DNA from 4 places in the Enterobacter sp. 3U4 genome. Region 3 is predicted to be linked to each of the others. Evidence: predicted binding sites of a transcription regulator. Region 3 holds the regulator's gene; each other region holds the start of a gene.
The links. The regulator Fur, encoded in region 3, represses iron uptake genes when iron is present. The targets are predictions, from matches to a motif close to ATAATAATGAGAACNACTATCAA.
Positions count from the first base shown of each region.

Region 1: the regulator Fur is predicted to act here: its motif matches at 1,777-1,799, upstream of zupT (zinc transporter ZupT).
Region 2: the regulator Fur is predicted to act here: its motif matches at 1,731-1,753, upstream of sufA (Fe-S cluster assembly scaffold SufA).
Region 4: the regulator Fur is predicted to act here: its motif matches at 1,798-1,820, upstream of RVY89_RS22795 (siderophore-interacting protein).

Region 1 covers NZ_CP136665.1:32,604-35,714, reverse strand. The annotation lists gene RVY89_RS00190 (glutathionylspermidine synthase family protein) at 1-733, shown strand, start outside; gene ygiD (4,5-DOPA-extradiol-dioxygenase) at 827-1,615, opposite strand; gene zupT (zinc transporter ZupT) at 1,812-2,585, shown strand; gene ribB (3,4-dihydroxy-2-butanone-4-phosphate synthase) at 2,619-3,111, opposite strand, start outside.
Region 2 covers NZ_CP136665.1:1,994,118-1,997,228, forward strand. The annotation lists gene sufB (Fe-S cluster assembly protein SufB) at 1-1,314, opposite strand, end outside; gene sufA (Fe-S cluster assembly scaffold SufA) at 1,323-1,691, opposite strand; gene RVY89_RS09425 (MerR family transcriptional regulator) at 2,005-2,733, opposite strand; gene RVY89_RS09430 (diguanylate phosphodiesterase) at 2,922-3,111, opposite strand, start outside.
Region 3 covers NZ_CP136665.1:2,648,348-2,651,458, forward strand. The annotation lists gene ybfF (esterase) at 1-96, shown strand, start outside; gene ybfE (LexA regulated protein) at 225-512, shown strand; gene fldA (flavodoxin FldA) at 668-1,198, shown strand; gene fur (ferric iron uptake transcriptional regulator) at 1,490-1,936, shown strand; gene chiQ (ChiQ/YbfN family lipoprotein) at 2,077-2,403, opposite strand; gene chiP (chitoporin ChiP) at 2,451-3,111, opposite strand, start outside.
Region 4 covers NZ_CP136665.1:4,778,849-4,781,959, forward strand. The annotation lists gene RVY89_RS22785 (methyl-accepting chemotaxis protein) at 1-1,230, shown strand, start outside; gene RVY89_RS22790 (PadR family transcriptional regulator) at 1,227-1,721, opposite strand; gene RVY89_RS22795 (siderophore-interacting protein) at 1,869-2,633, shown strand; gene RVY89_RS22800 (DNA repair protein) at 2,634-3,111, opposite strand, start outside.

The DNA.
Region 1 (3,111 bases), 2.2 Mb from region 3:
CCTGCCGGAAGGCAGCGATCAGTTCAACAGCCTGCAGGAAAAGCTGATCGAGCGCTTCGCCGAGCTGCGCGAGCAGTTTGGCTTCAACCTGCTGCATCTCGCCTGCTGCCGCGACACGGAAGAAGACCGTGGCACGGTTCAGTATCTGCAGGACTGCGCCGCCGAAGCGGAAGTGGCGACCGAGTTCCTCTATATCGAGGATATCGGCCTGGGTGAAAAGGGTCAGTTCACGGACATGCAGGATCAGGTGATCAGCAACCTGTTCAAGCTCTACCCGTGGGAATATATGCTGCGCGAGATGTTCTCCACCAAGCTGGAAGATGCTGGCGTGCGCTGGCTGGAGCCGGCCTGGAAGAGCATCATCTCCAACAAAGCCCTGCTGCCGATGCTGTGGGAGATGTTCCCGAATCACCCTAACCTTCTGCCGGCCTACTTTGCGGAAGATAATTACCCGCAGATGGAGAAATACGTCGTTAAGCCGATCTTCTCTCGCGAAGGTGCGAACGTGTCGATTATCGAAAACGGTAAGACGCTGGAAGCGGTTGAAGGGCCGTACGGCGAAGAAGGGATGATCGTCCAGGAGTTCTATCAACTGCCGAAATTTGGTGACAGCTATACGCTGATTGGCAGCTGGCTTATCAACGATCGGCCGGCCGGGATTGGTATTCGCGAAGATCGCGCGCTGATCACGCAGGATCTGTCGCGGTTTTATCCGCATATTTTTGTGGAATAAGACTGCGGCCTGATGCCCTCACCTCAGCCCTCTCCGACAGGGAGAGCGTGCAAACACTAAAAACGGCAACCTGAAGTTGCCGTTTTGCTTTTATTACCCCACCTGCACCGACAGCATACTCAGACTTCCCATCTCGATCCCGTCGACCGGGATCGTAACCGGCTCCTGACCATCCCACGCGCCAAGAACGTACAGCAACGGCAGGAAGTGTTCAGCCGTCGGGTTAGAGAGCGAACCGCCTTCGTGATCCAGATAGTTCACCAGCGGATGCGCCTCAGCCGGGCCTTGCCAGGTCAGGTTCGCTTTGACGTAGTCGTTAAAAGAGATCGCCCATGGGTACGGCGTGTTCTCACCGTGCCAGCGTGCGGTACGCAGGTTATGCACCACGTTGCCGCTCGCCACCAGCATGATGCCTTCATCACGCAGGGTCGCCAGCTTACGGCCCATCTCCAGATGCCAGGCGGCCGGTTTGGTGCTGTCGATGCTCAACTGCACCATCGGGATATCCGCGTCAGGATACATTTTAATCAGAACGCCCCAGGAGCCATGGTCAAAGCCCCAGGCTTCTTTATCCAGCGTCACAGAGACAGGCGCCAGCAAATCCACCAGCCTTTGTGCCAGCTCAGGCGAGCCGGGGGCCGGATAATGCGTGTCGTACAGCGCCTGCGGGAAGCCGCCAAAATCATGAATGGTTTTTGGCGCTTCCATGGCGGTCACGCCTGTTCCACGGGTAAACCAGTGTGCAGAGACCACCACGATCGCTTTCGGACGCGGCAACGTCTCGCCCAGATGACGCCAGGCGCGGGTATAGACGTTGTCTTCCAGAACGTTCATTGGGCTGCCGTGGCCTAAAAACAGGGCTGGCATACGGGAAGAAGTCATGGTGATATCCTTACAGAAGGTGTCAATTTAATGGTGCTACATTACGCGCAATCCGGCAAAGATGAACGCAGATAAGCGTGAAGATCATCATCAGGAAATTTGAATGTAAGGAATGTGTAAAGCCGGGTTTTCCCCCTCGCTTTGCCAGAAATGAATCATTTATATTAATGAGAATCATTATCATAAGGAGCAATGCATGTCAGTCCCCTTGATCCTGACCATACTGGCGGGCGCCGCGACCTTCATCGGTGCGCTTCTCGGCGTGCTCGGCCAAAAGCCCTCTAACCGCTTGCTGGCCTTCTCACTGGGCTTTGCTGCCGGGATCATGCTGCTCATCTCCCTGATGGAGATGCTGCCTGCCGCGCTGGGCACAGAAGGCATGTCTCCACTGCTGGGCTACGGCATGTTTGTCTTTGGTCTGTTGGGATACTTTGCCCTCGATCGGATGCTGCCGCACGCGCATCCGCAGGATTTAATGCAAAAAAACGTGACGCCCATGCCGCGCAATATCAAGCGTACCGCCGTACTGTTAACGCTTGGCATCAGTCTGCATAACTTTCCGGAAGGGGTCGCCACCTACGTGACGGCCAGCAGCAATCTTGAGATGGGCTTTGGCATCGCGCTGGCGGTCGCCTTACACAATATTCCTGAAGGGCTGGCCGTGGCTGGGCCCGTGTATGCCGCAACGGGCTCGAAACGTACCGCGGTGTTCTGGGCGGGTATTTCCGGGATGGCCGAAATCCTTGGCGGCGTGCTGGCCTGGCTCATCCTCGGTAGCCTGGTCTCTCCGGTAGTGATGGCGGCGATTATGGCAGCGGTAGCCGGGATCATGGTTGCGCTTTCGGTGGATGAACTGATGCCGCTGGCGAAGGAGATCGATCCTAACAACAACCCCAGCTATGGCGTGCTGTGCGGAATGTCGGTGATGGGATTAAGTCTGGTTCTGCTGCAGACCGCAGGAATCGGGTAAAAAAACGCCGGGACATCCCGGCGTTTTTTATTATCAGCTGGCTTTGCGCTCGTGCGCCTGGCGATACTCAACCAGATCTTCAATCGTTACTACCGGCATGTTGTGCAGGCGGGCAAAGGTGATGCACTCCGGCGCGCGCGCCATGGTGCCGTCATCGTTGGTCAATTCGCACAGCACGCCAGCAGGTTTGAAGCCAGCCAGCGTCACCAGATCGATCGTCGCTTCGGTGTGACCACCGCGGGTCAACACGCCGCCCGCCTGCGCACGCAGTGGGAAGACGTGACCTGGACGGTGCAGATCGGATGGCTTCGCACCATCAGCAATCGCTGCACGTACGGTGGTCAGACGGTCAGCCGCAGACACACCGGTGGTCACGCCATGCGCCGCTTCAATGGTCACGGTAAAACCGGTACCAAAGGCGCTGGTGTTGTTTTCGACCATCATCGGCAGCTCAAGCTGCTTACGACGATCTTCGGTAATACACAGGCATACGATGCCGCTGCCGTGACGGATGGTCAGCGCCATC
Region 2 (3,111 bases), 650 kb from region 3:
CGTGGTCGCCTCGTGCTCCAGCTTGGCCGTGTTATTACGGCATTCGACGTACGGGAAGGTATGTGCGCCGCAGTCTGCGCCAATCAGCATCGAGTCACACTGGGTAAAGTTTCGCGCATTGGTGGCCGTCGGCATGATTTTCACCAGCCCGCGATAGCTATTCTGGCTGTGTCCAGCGGAGATACCTTTCGAGATAATGGTCGATTTGGTGTTTTTACCAATGTGGATCATCTTGGTGCCGGTATCCGCCTGCTGATGGCCGCTGGTGAGCGCCACCGAGTAAAACTCGCCGATGGAGTTATCCCCTCGCAGGATGCAGCTCGGGTATTTCCAGGTGATGGCCGAGCCGGTTTCGGACTGAGTCCACGACATCTTGCTGTTTTCCCCTTCGCACAGCGCACGCTTGGTCACGAAGTTGAGAATACCGCCGGTATTGCCGTCGCCGGGGAACCAGTTTTGCACCGTCGAGTATTTCACCTCGGCGTCTTTATGGATGATGACCTCCACCACCGCCGCGTGCAGCTGATAGCTGTCGCGGACCGGGGCGGAGCATCCTTCGATATAGCTGACGTAGCTCCCCTCATCGGCCACCAGAATGGTACGTTCGAACTGGCCGGTTTTTTCGGCATTAATACGGAAATAGGTGGAAAGCTCCATTGGACAGCGCACGCCTTTCGGCACGTAAATAAAGGTACCGTCCGAGGCCACCGCTGCGTTAAGTGCCGCAAAGAAGTTATCGTTTGAAGGCACTACGGTCCCGATGTACTTTTTCACCAGTTCCGGATGATCGTGAATCGCTTCGCCGAAGGAGCAGAAAATGATCCCCTGCTCTGCCAGCTTCTCGCGGTAGGTGGTCGCCACCGAGACCGAGTCAAAGATAGCGTCCACCGCCACCTCTTTTCCTTCGCGCACCGGTACGCCCAGCTGGTTAAAGGCTTCTTCCACCTCTTTGCTGAGGAAGCTATTCTCAGCGCCGGTTTGCTGCACCGCGCCGGGCTGCGAGGCACAGGTGTCGTCACAGCTGCCGCAGGACGGCGCGGAGTAGTAGCTGTAATCCTGGTAGTTCAGCTTGTCATAATGCGCTTTCAGCCAGTGCGGCTCTTCCATCTCCAGCCAGGCGCGGAAGGCGCTCAGGCGAAACTCCAGCATCCACTCTGGCTCATTGCGTTTCGCCGAGATCGCCCGCACGACATCTTCGTTGATGCCTTTCGCCAGCTCATCGGTCTGCAGCTGGGTGAAGAACCCCTCTTTATAGTTGAGGTGCCCGCCGCTCCAGGTATTTACTTCACTCGTTGCTTCAGTATTACGAGACATAGTTCCGCCTATACCCCAAAGCTTTCGCCGCAGCCGCATTCGTTCTGGGCTTTCGGGTTATGAAATTTGAATAACTGATTTAAGCCTTCGCGGACGTAGTCCACTTCGGTGCCGTCGATAAAGGGCATGGCCTGCAACGCGACGTACAGTTTCGCGCCGTCGGTCTCGAACACCAGGTCATCTTTTTCGGGCTCGGTGACGGTATCGAGAACGTAACCGAAACCTGCGCAGCCGGTTTGTTTGACACCCAAACGCACGCCGAGGATCTCGGGCTTTTTCGCTACCAGCTCGTGAATATGTGCCGCAGCCGCTGGCGTGAGCGTTAACCCGCGCCAGGTGAAATCGGCAGGATTAAAGGTTTCTGAATGCAGTTCCATAGGTCCACCTCATCTGATAAGCCATCAGGGCATAACACCATGTTAGTGATAACGATTATCACTTCAACCCTCTGTCAGCAGGGGCATTCGGCTTAACCGCCCTTTTTGCCTACTTTTATTAAGCATAGACCCTGTGAGAGGATGCAGTCAGGATGGATTTAATTGTTCAATGCATTGATTAATAATGCATTTCGTCGTGGCGTTTGTGACGGAGAAGCGAAAAGTAAAATATGCATCGGAAATGCCTATTTTTGAGATAGCTTTTGCGCAGAAAGTGATAAAAACAAAAAAAGGCCCTCAAGGCCTCTTACACTCAGTGATGGAATGAGACAGCAAAACCCTGCTCACGCCAGTGGTCGAGCTGTTCCTGCTGGCGAGGCGTGGGGGATTTCCCCGTCCAGACGAAGATTTTTTGCCCCGGGAAAAGTTCAGGACGCGGCGAATCAATCGGTTCTGCCAGGACGTCAATGTGCCAGCCCTTCTGCGACAGGCGCGCGGCTTCCAGCCAGAGGTGGGTGCGGTCATCGCATTCCCAGCCAATCAGGAGCGCGTCTTTACCGGCTTTTTTGCGGGACTCCGCCAGGCTTGCAATCGCGAATTCGATCAGGACACCGTCAAACAGGCTCGCCATGTGACGCACGGTGTTTTGATCCTGATTCATGCGCTGACGGACGGGAGAAATAATATTGTCAATCAGGGCATCTATCGGGTGATCGCGGCGGAATTCGCCCATTTTGGCGCGCAGCTTTGCCGGGCTGGCGTAGCGCAGAACGGTCATCATCTCTTCCTGGAACGAGACCCAGTTGCCCTGAGTCAGAACTTCCTTGTTTTCCAGCAAGGCTTTGACTTTTCCGACCGAGACGCCGCTTTTCATCAGGCGCTTGATCTCTTCTATGCGGAGGATATCTTCATCGTCAAACTGACGATGCCCCCCTTCGCTTCGCTGCGGCTTCAACAATCCATAACGGCGCTGCCAGGCACGCAGCGTAACGGGGTTGATACCGCATCGTTCGGCCACTTCGCCGATACTGTAATAGGCCATTAACTCCCTCACGCTCAGAACTTCCATACCTAACTGCACCAACCTTATCAGATTGTACACACCATTTGTATAACTAAGACCGCATTTTGCTCAGGTGAATGGGATGCTTCTCCCTTCACCTGTTAATACATTGTTGTATAAAATTTGCCGTTCGTACAGTTAACTCTGTCCGATTGTGTACAGCATTATCATAAGTCGAACTTTTTCTCCGGCCAGGCAATAGCGGGAATACCGCCGTGTCGTGGGCTGGCAAAAAGATGTCCCTGGAACTGGGAAATTCCCGCGGATTCCAGCCACATCCACTCTTCCGCCTTCTCTACACCTACCGCGCAGAACTGGATCTCAAGCGAGGAGCAGCATTTGATAATCGCCTGAATA
Region 3 (3,111 bases):
CACGTTATTGCCGGTGCCGGGCACTGGGTGCATGCGGAAAAACCTGACGCCGTACTGCGCGCCATTCGCCGCTATCTTGCTGATACTACAAATTGATTAAAAAGAGAGCGACTGGAAGGCTGCGGGCTTCCAGTCGTTGGCGCGCCGTTATTGGTGATGTATGATGGCGCGCTTATCGCCCGGGCATTAGCAGGGCGGCGTGTTTCCCCCGAAGTCTCAGAATCATGGCCAAAGAACAAACGGACCGTACGACACTAGATCTGTTCGCGAATGAGCGTCGCCCGGGACGACCGAAGACGAATCCGCTTTCGCGCGATGAACAGCTGCGTATCAATAAACGCAATCAGCTTAAACGCGATAAAAATCGTGGGCTTAAGCGTGTCGAACTGAAGCTTAACGCCGACGCCGTCGATGCGCTGAACGAGCTGGCTGACGCGCGAAATATCAGCCGCAGCGAGCTCATTGAAGAGATGCTGATCGCCCAGCTTGAGACGTTGCGCGGCCAGGCATAAGTCTGAAAATTCCCTTAATTACCCTTTTCATGTAGCACAGAGTGCAGTCCTGCGCGATAGCAGTTTCCGCAGGGTTGCCAGTTCTGCTATTATTGCCCTTATCCGTGGCCGAATTGCGCCACCATACTATTAAGTTTCAAGAGGTTATTTTACTCATGGCAATCATCGGCATTTTCTTTGGCAGTGATACCGGCAATACCGAAAATATCGCAAAAAACATTCAAAAACAGCTCGGTAAAGACGTTGCTGATGTGCATGACATCGCCAAGAGCAGCAAAGAAGATCTGGAAGGCTATGACATTCTGCTGCTGGGTATCCCAACCTGGTACTACGGTGAAGCCCAGTGCGACTGGGATGATTTCTTCCCGACGCTGGAAGAAGTCGACTTCAACGGTAAGCTGGTTGCCCTGTTTGGCTGCGGCGATCAGGAAGACTACGCCGAATACTTCTGTGACGCGCTGGGTACCATCCGCGACATCATTGAGCCGAATGGCGCGGTTATCGTAGGCCACTGGCCGACCGCCGGTTACCACTTCGAAGCGTCTAAAGGCCTGGCCGATGACGATCACTTCGTGGGTCTGGCCATCGACGAAGACCGTCAGCCAGAACTGACCGCTGAGCGCGTCGAGAAATGGGTTAAGCAGATCCGTGAAGAACTGCACCTGGACGATATTCTTAACGCCTGATTTTTATCGCGGCGCAACGGCGGTTGCGCCCGTGCACCAGGTCAAACCGATTAAATTAATTGCTACAATCTTTTAACTTTTTCGCCCAGACCTGTACAATGTCTCCCTGATAAAATGTGGTTTTTCATTGAGCAAGTTTGTTGGTGATACCCCATTTTTATAAGCATATTTTGCCTGAGACTTGCAGTTTTCATTTAGCCATGGCAGTTCTATAATGAGACGCATTATCCCAGGTGCATTTTCTGTCACTTCCTACAGAAGTGAATCGTTTAGCAACAGGACAGATTCCGCATGACTGACAACAATACCGCATTAAAGAAGGCTGGCCTGAAAGTTACGCTTCCTCGGTTAAAAATCCTCGAAGTGCTTCAGGGTCCAGACAATCACCATGTCAGTGCGGAAGACCTCTATAAACGTCTTATCGACATGGGTGAAGAGATTGGGCTGGCTACCGTCTATCGCGTGCTGAACCAGTTTGATGACGCGGGCATTGTTACCCGTCATAATTTCGAAGGCGGTAAATCTGTTTTCGAACTGACTCAGCAGCAGCACCACGATCACCTGATCTGCCTCGATTGCGGCAAGGTCATTGAATTCAGCGATGATTCCATCGAGTCACGCCAGCGTGAAATCGCCGCGCGTCATGGCATCCGCCTGACCAACCACAGCCTGTACCTTTACGGTCACTGCGCTGAAGGCGACTGCCGCGAAGACGACCACGCGCACGACGCGAAATAATCAGTATTCATACTCTGAGCCAGCCGCAAGGTTGGCTTTTTTTTGCCTGTAAAAAGTCCGGTGGCGCTGCGCTTACCGAGCCTACGGGCTATGACACCTTTGTAGGACCGGTAAGCGCAGCACCACCGGGCGTAAAGCACTTATTTATTGTTATTGCGTATCTCGTTCCAGATCTTATCGCAACGCTTCGCCACTTCCTGATCGTTACCGGTTTTACGTGCCTGAATGCAGGCCTGGTAATCCATCACGCGGACGTTCTCCTGCGTCGCGAACTGCTCGTGTGCTTTCTCTTTCTTCAACACGTTCAGCACGCTCTGACAGGCTTCAATCTTCTCCGGCGATCCTTCCGCAGTATTAATGCAGGCGCTATACGCCTCCTTCAGACGGGTGTCCTCTTTCGGTGCCTGTGTCTGAGCGCACGCCACCAGCCCTGATGCCAGCAACGCGACGATTACGATTTTTTTCATCATGTACAGTCTCCATACCGGCGGGACTCAGCCCGCCGGTGCGTTCATCAGAAGATAGTGAATGGGGCGATAACCATGAATTTCACGTCACGTTCATCCTGGAAGATGTTGCCGTAACCGCCCGCGTAGCTCGGGATATCGGAGTGGTTGTCGTACTGGGTGAAATGCAGTTTGAACATCGTGCCTTTCGCGCGGCCATCCTGCAGGGTATAGATAGCATCCAGGCTGTAGGAAGACTCTTTCAGGCGATAGTTTGGATCGTAGTAAGCATCCGGTGTTGCCATGTCGGCAGGTTTTGCATCCCAGGCGTAAGCGTAAGAAGCGCCCACCGCCCAGCCAGGCAGGTTCCAGTTTTTCAGGTCGTACATTGCGCCGAAGAAGACCGCTTTCTCGCCGTCTGCGTTGAAGTCTGAGCGGTTATCCCACCAGATATCAAGACGACCGTTGGAGGAAGCGTAGGTCGGGGTCATACGCTGCAGGAAGTAGCCCTGCTGCCCTTCTGCTTTCACCCATGTGCCTTCCAGACGCAAATCAACCTGACCAACCTTGTAGCCAAAGGTGAGCGCCTGCAGCCAGGCGGTACCGTCGTAGATGTCGTTAACGCCACCGTTACTGACTTTATCGCGCGTACCGTAGAACTGGTAGCTGGTACTCAGCGGGCTACCCGCGACATCAAACTTATAGCTGGCCTTAGCAAAGTACTGATCG
Region 4 (3,111 bases), 2.1 Mb from region 3:
TCTCAGCAGGTGCTGGCGGAGATCCGCAGCGTGCGCCAGCAGTATCTGGACTCGCGCTACCGCATTTTGCAGGCGGTGCAGAACAACAATCGTGCGGGCGCCATTCAGGAAATGATGACCACCACCCTCGCCGTGCAGCAGGCTTATAAAGCGAAGGTAAAGGAGCTGATTACCATTCAAAACAGCGAGATGCAGAGTGCAGGCGCGCAGGTGGAAGGGGATTTCAGGTCTAACCGCCTGCTGCTGATCCTGCTCACGCTCTTTAGCATCGGGGCAGGAAGCCTGATCGGCTGGTTTATCGTGCGCGCTATCACTCGTCCGCTCGGCGAGGCGGTGAATTTTGCTAAAGCCATTTCAGAGGGCGATCTGACGGGCAGCATCACGCCACACGGCAAAGACGAAACGGGTCTGCTGCTGCATGCGCTGATGGAGATGAAGACGCGACTGCTGGACATTGTGCAGCAGGTGCAAACCGGCTCGGAGAACATCTCCAGCGCGGCCGCGCAGATTGTTGCCGGAAACCAGGATCTGGCGGCGCGCACGGAAGAGCAGGCAAGTTCTGTCGAACAGACCGCCGCCTCGATGGAGCAGATCACCGCGACGGTGAAAAATACCGCCTCGCATACCGGGGAAGCCACCAACCTCTCGGCGGATGCCGCCACGGTGGTCAAAAACAACGGAGAGATGATGAAGCAGGTGACCAGCAAAATGCGCCTGATTAACGACACATCGAACCGGATGTCCGACATTATCGACCTGATCGACGCCATTGCCTTCCAGACCAACATTCTGGCGCTGAACGCGGCGGTGGAAGCGGCGCGCGCCGGCGAACACGGCCGCGGCTTTGCGGTTGTCGCCGGCGAGGTGCGCCAGCTTGCCCAGAAGAGCGCGTCGTCTGCCAGCGAAATCCGTGAGCTGATTGAAAGCTCCACCAGCCAGACTCAGGACGGGATGAACCTGGTCGAAAAAGCGAGTGGGCTGATTAACGGGATGGTCGGTAACGTGGAGGAGATGGACGTGATTCTGCGGGAAATTCGCCAGGCCAGCCACGAGCAGACGGAAGGTATCTCGCAGATTAACAGCGCGATTGGCCTGATTGACGCCACCACCCAGCAGAACTCCGCGCTGGTGGAGGAGTCTGTGGCTGCGGCGGCATCGCTTAACGAACAGGCGATGCACCTGAAAGAGCTGGTACGCGTCTTCCGCGTGAGCGAGCACGTTCCGGCTTAGTCCAGCTGGGAGATCTCGAGCGCCGCGCGGTCAATGACGCCGATAATTTGCTTGAGCTGCGCGTCGCTGAGCTCTCCCTGATTTACCTTCAGGTCTAACACCGCCTTGAAGTTATCAAGCGCCCGCTTCATCTGCGGGTTTTTGCGCAGCTGAAAACCGACGCTGCGCGCTTTGATACGCACCTGGATCTGTTCCAGCTGTTCCCGGTTTTCGTCCAGCCAGCGTTGTCCTTCAGCGGAAATCGCAATCTTCTTACGACCGCTCTCTTCTTCCGTAATGGTGATAAAGGACTGATCCTGAAGATAATCCAGGGTTGGATAGATCACTCCGGGGCTCGGGGTGTAATTTCCCTGGGTCAGATTCTCGATCTCTTTGATCAGCTCGTAGCCGTGGCTCGCGCTGCGGGTCAGGATATCCAGAATCACCAGCCGCAGATCGCCGTGGCCGAAAAAGCGCGGTCGACGCCCGCCTCCATCGTGTTCGTGTCGCATAATATGTCCGTCAAATTGATATATCTAAACTATATCTAAGATATATTCAGATGCAATCTAAAAGATCTTGCATTTCTCCTTATTAGTAATCATTATCATTTGAAAATTGATTTAGATATATCGTATTCATCAGAGAAGGGGCTACAAATGGCATCTACCCGTTACCCACAGCGTGTTCGTAATGACCTGCGTTTTCGCGAGCTGACGGTGCTCCGCGTTGAGCGCGCCAGCGCGGGTTTCCAGCGCATTGTGCTAGGCGGCGAGGCGCTGGAGGGCTTTAGCTCCCGCGGTTTCGACGACCATACCAAAGTCTTTTTCCCGGCACCCGGGACGACGTTTACGCCGCCGGTGGTCACCGATGAAGGCATTGAATGGGGCGACGGCGTACGTCCTCAGGCGCGCGACTATACGCCAATTTACGACGAGGCAAATCATGAGCTGGTACTCGATTTCTTCATTCATGACGGCGGCATAGCCAGCGGATGGGCGCTACAGGCGAAGGTAGGCGATAAGCTGACCATCGGCGGCCCGCGCGGTTCGCTGGTGGTGCCGGAGGATTACGCCTGGCAGCTGTACGTGTGCGACGAGTCCGGCATGCCCGCGCTGCGTCGACGCTTAGAGAGCATTGCGCAACTGCCGGTTCGCCCGGACGTGCAGGCGGTCGTGACGGTTGGGGATGAATCGTATAAGGACTATCTGGCGCACCTGAGCGCGTTCAACATCACCTGGGTGGTGGGCCATAGCGAGCAGGCAGTCGCGGACCATCTGGCGGCGCTGACTGTTCCTGGGGAAGACTACTTCATCTGGCTGACCGGGGAAGGGAAGGTGGTGAAGACGCTGAGCCGTCAGTTTGAAACCGACGCGATTGACCCTCAACTGGTGCGTGCCAGCGCATACTGGCACGCCAAATAATCAGGCGGCAGAATCCAGCTGCGCTTCGTTCACCTGATGTTCGAGCGAGGCGCGGACCTCGTGCAGCGCTTTCTCCTGCTGAGCGAAGTACGCTTCCATATTGTTGAGCGACGAGACCAGCAGCCAGGATTCCTCTTTCTCCAGTTCCGCCAGCTCGTTCACTAAGATGTCGATCTGCTCTCGCACCTGCGCCATTTTCTTGCGGATACGTTCCAGATCGTTCAGCCTGTCGCTTGCCATCAGCGGCTCGAAGCCCTGCTGCAGGCGGGCCACCAGTGAGCGAATGGTTTTAACGTCACCACGCTGCTTCGCCTGATTGAGCTGCACCATCATCGCGTTGGCTTCCTCTTTCAGATCGTCTGCAACCAGGTCCGGGTGGCAGAGCTTGCTCGCCTGACGCCAGAGACGCTTGAGCTCGTTCCGATCCTCTTCCGAAAGATCTCTGCCCTTGCGCAGCCGTACTTCGGCATCGTGATGC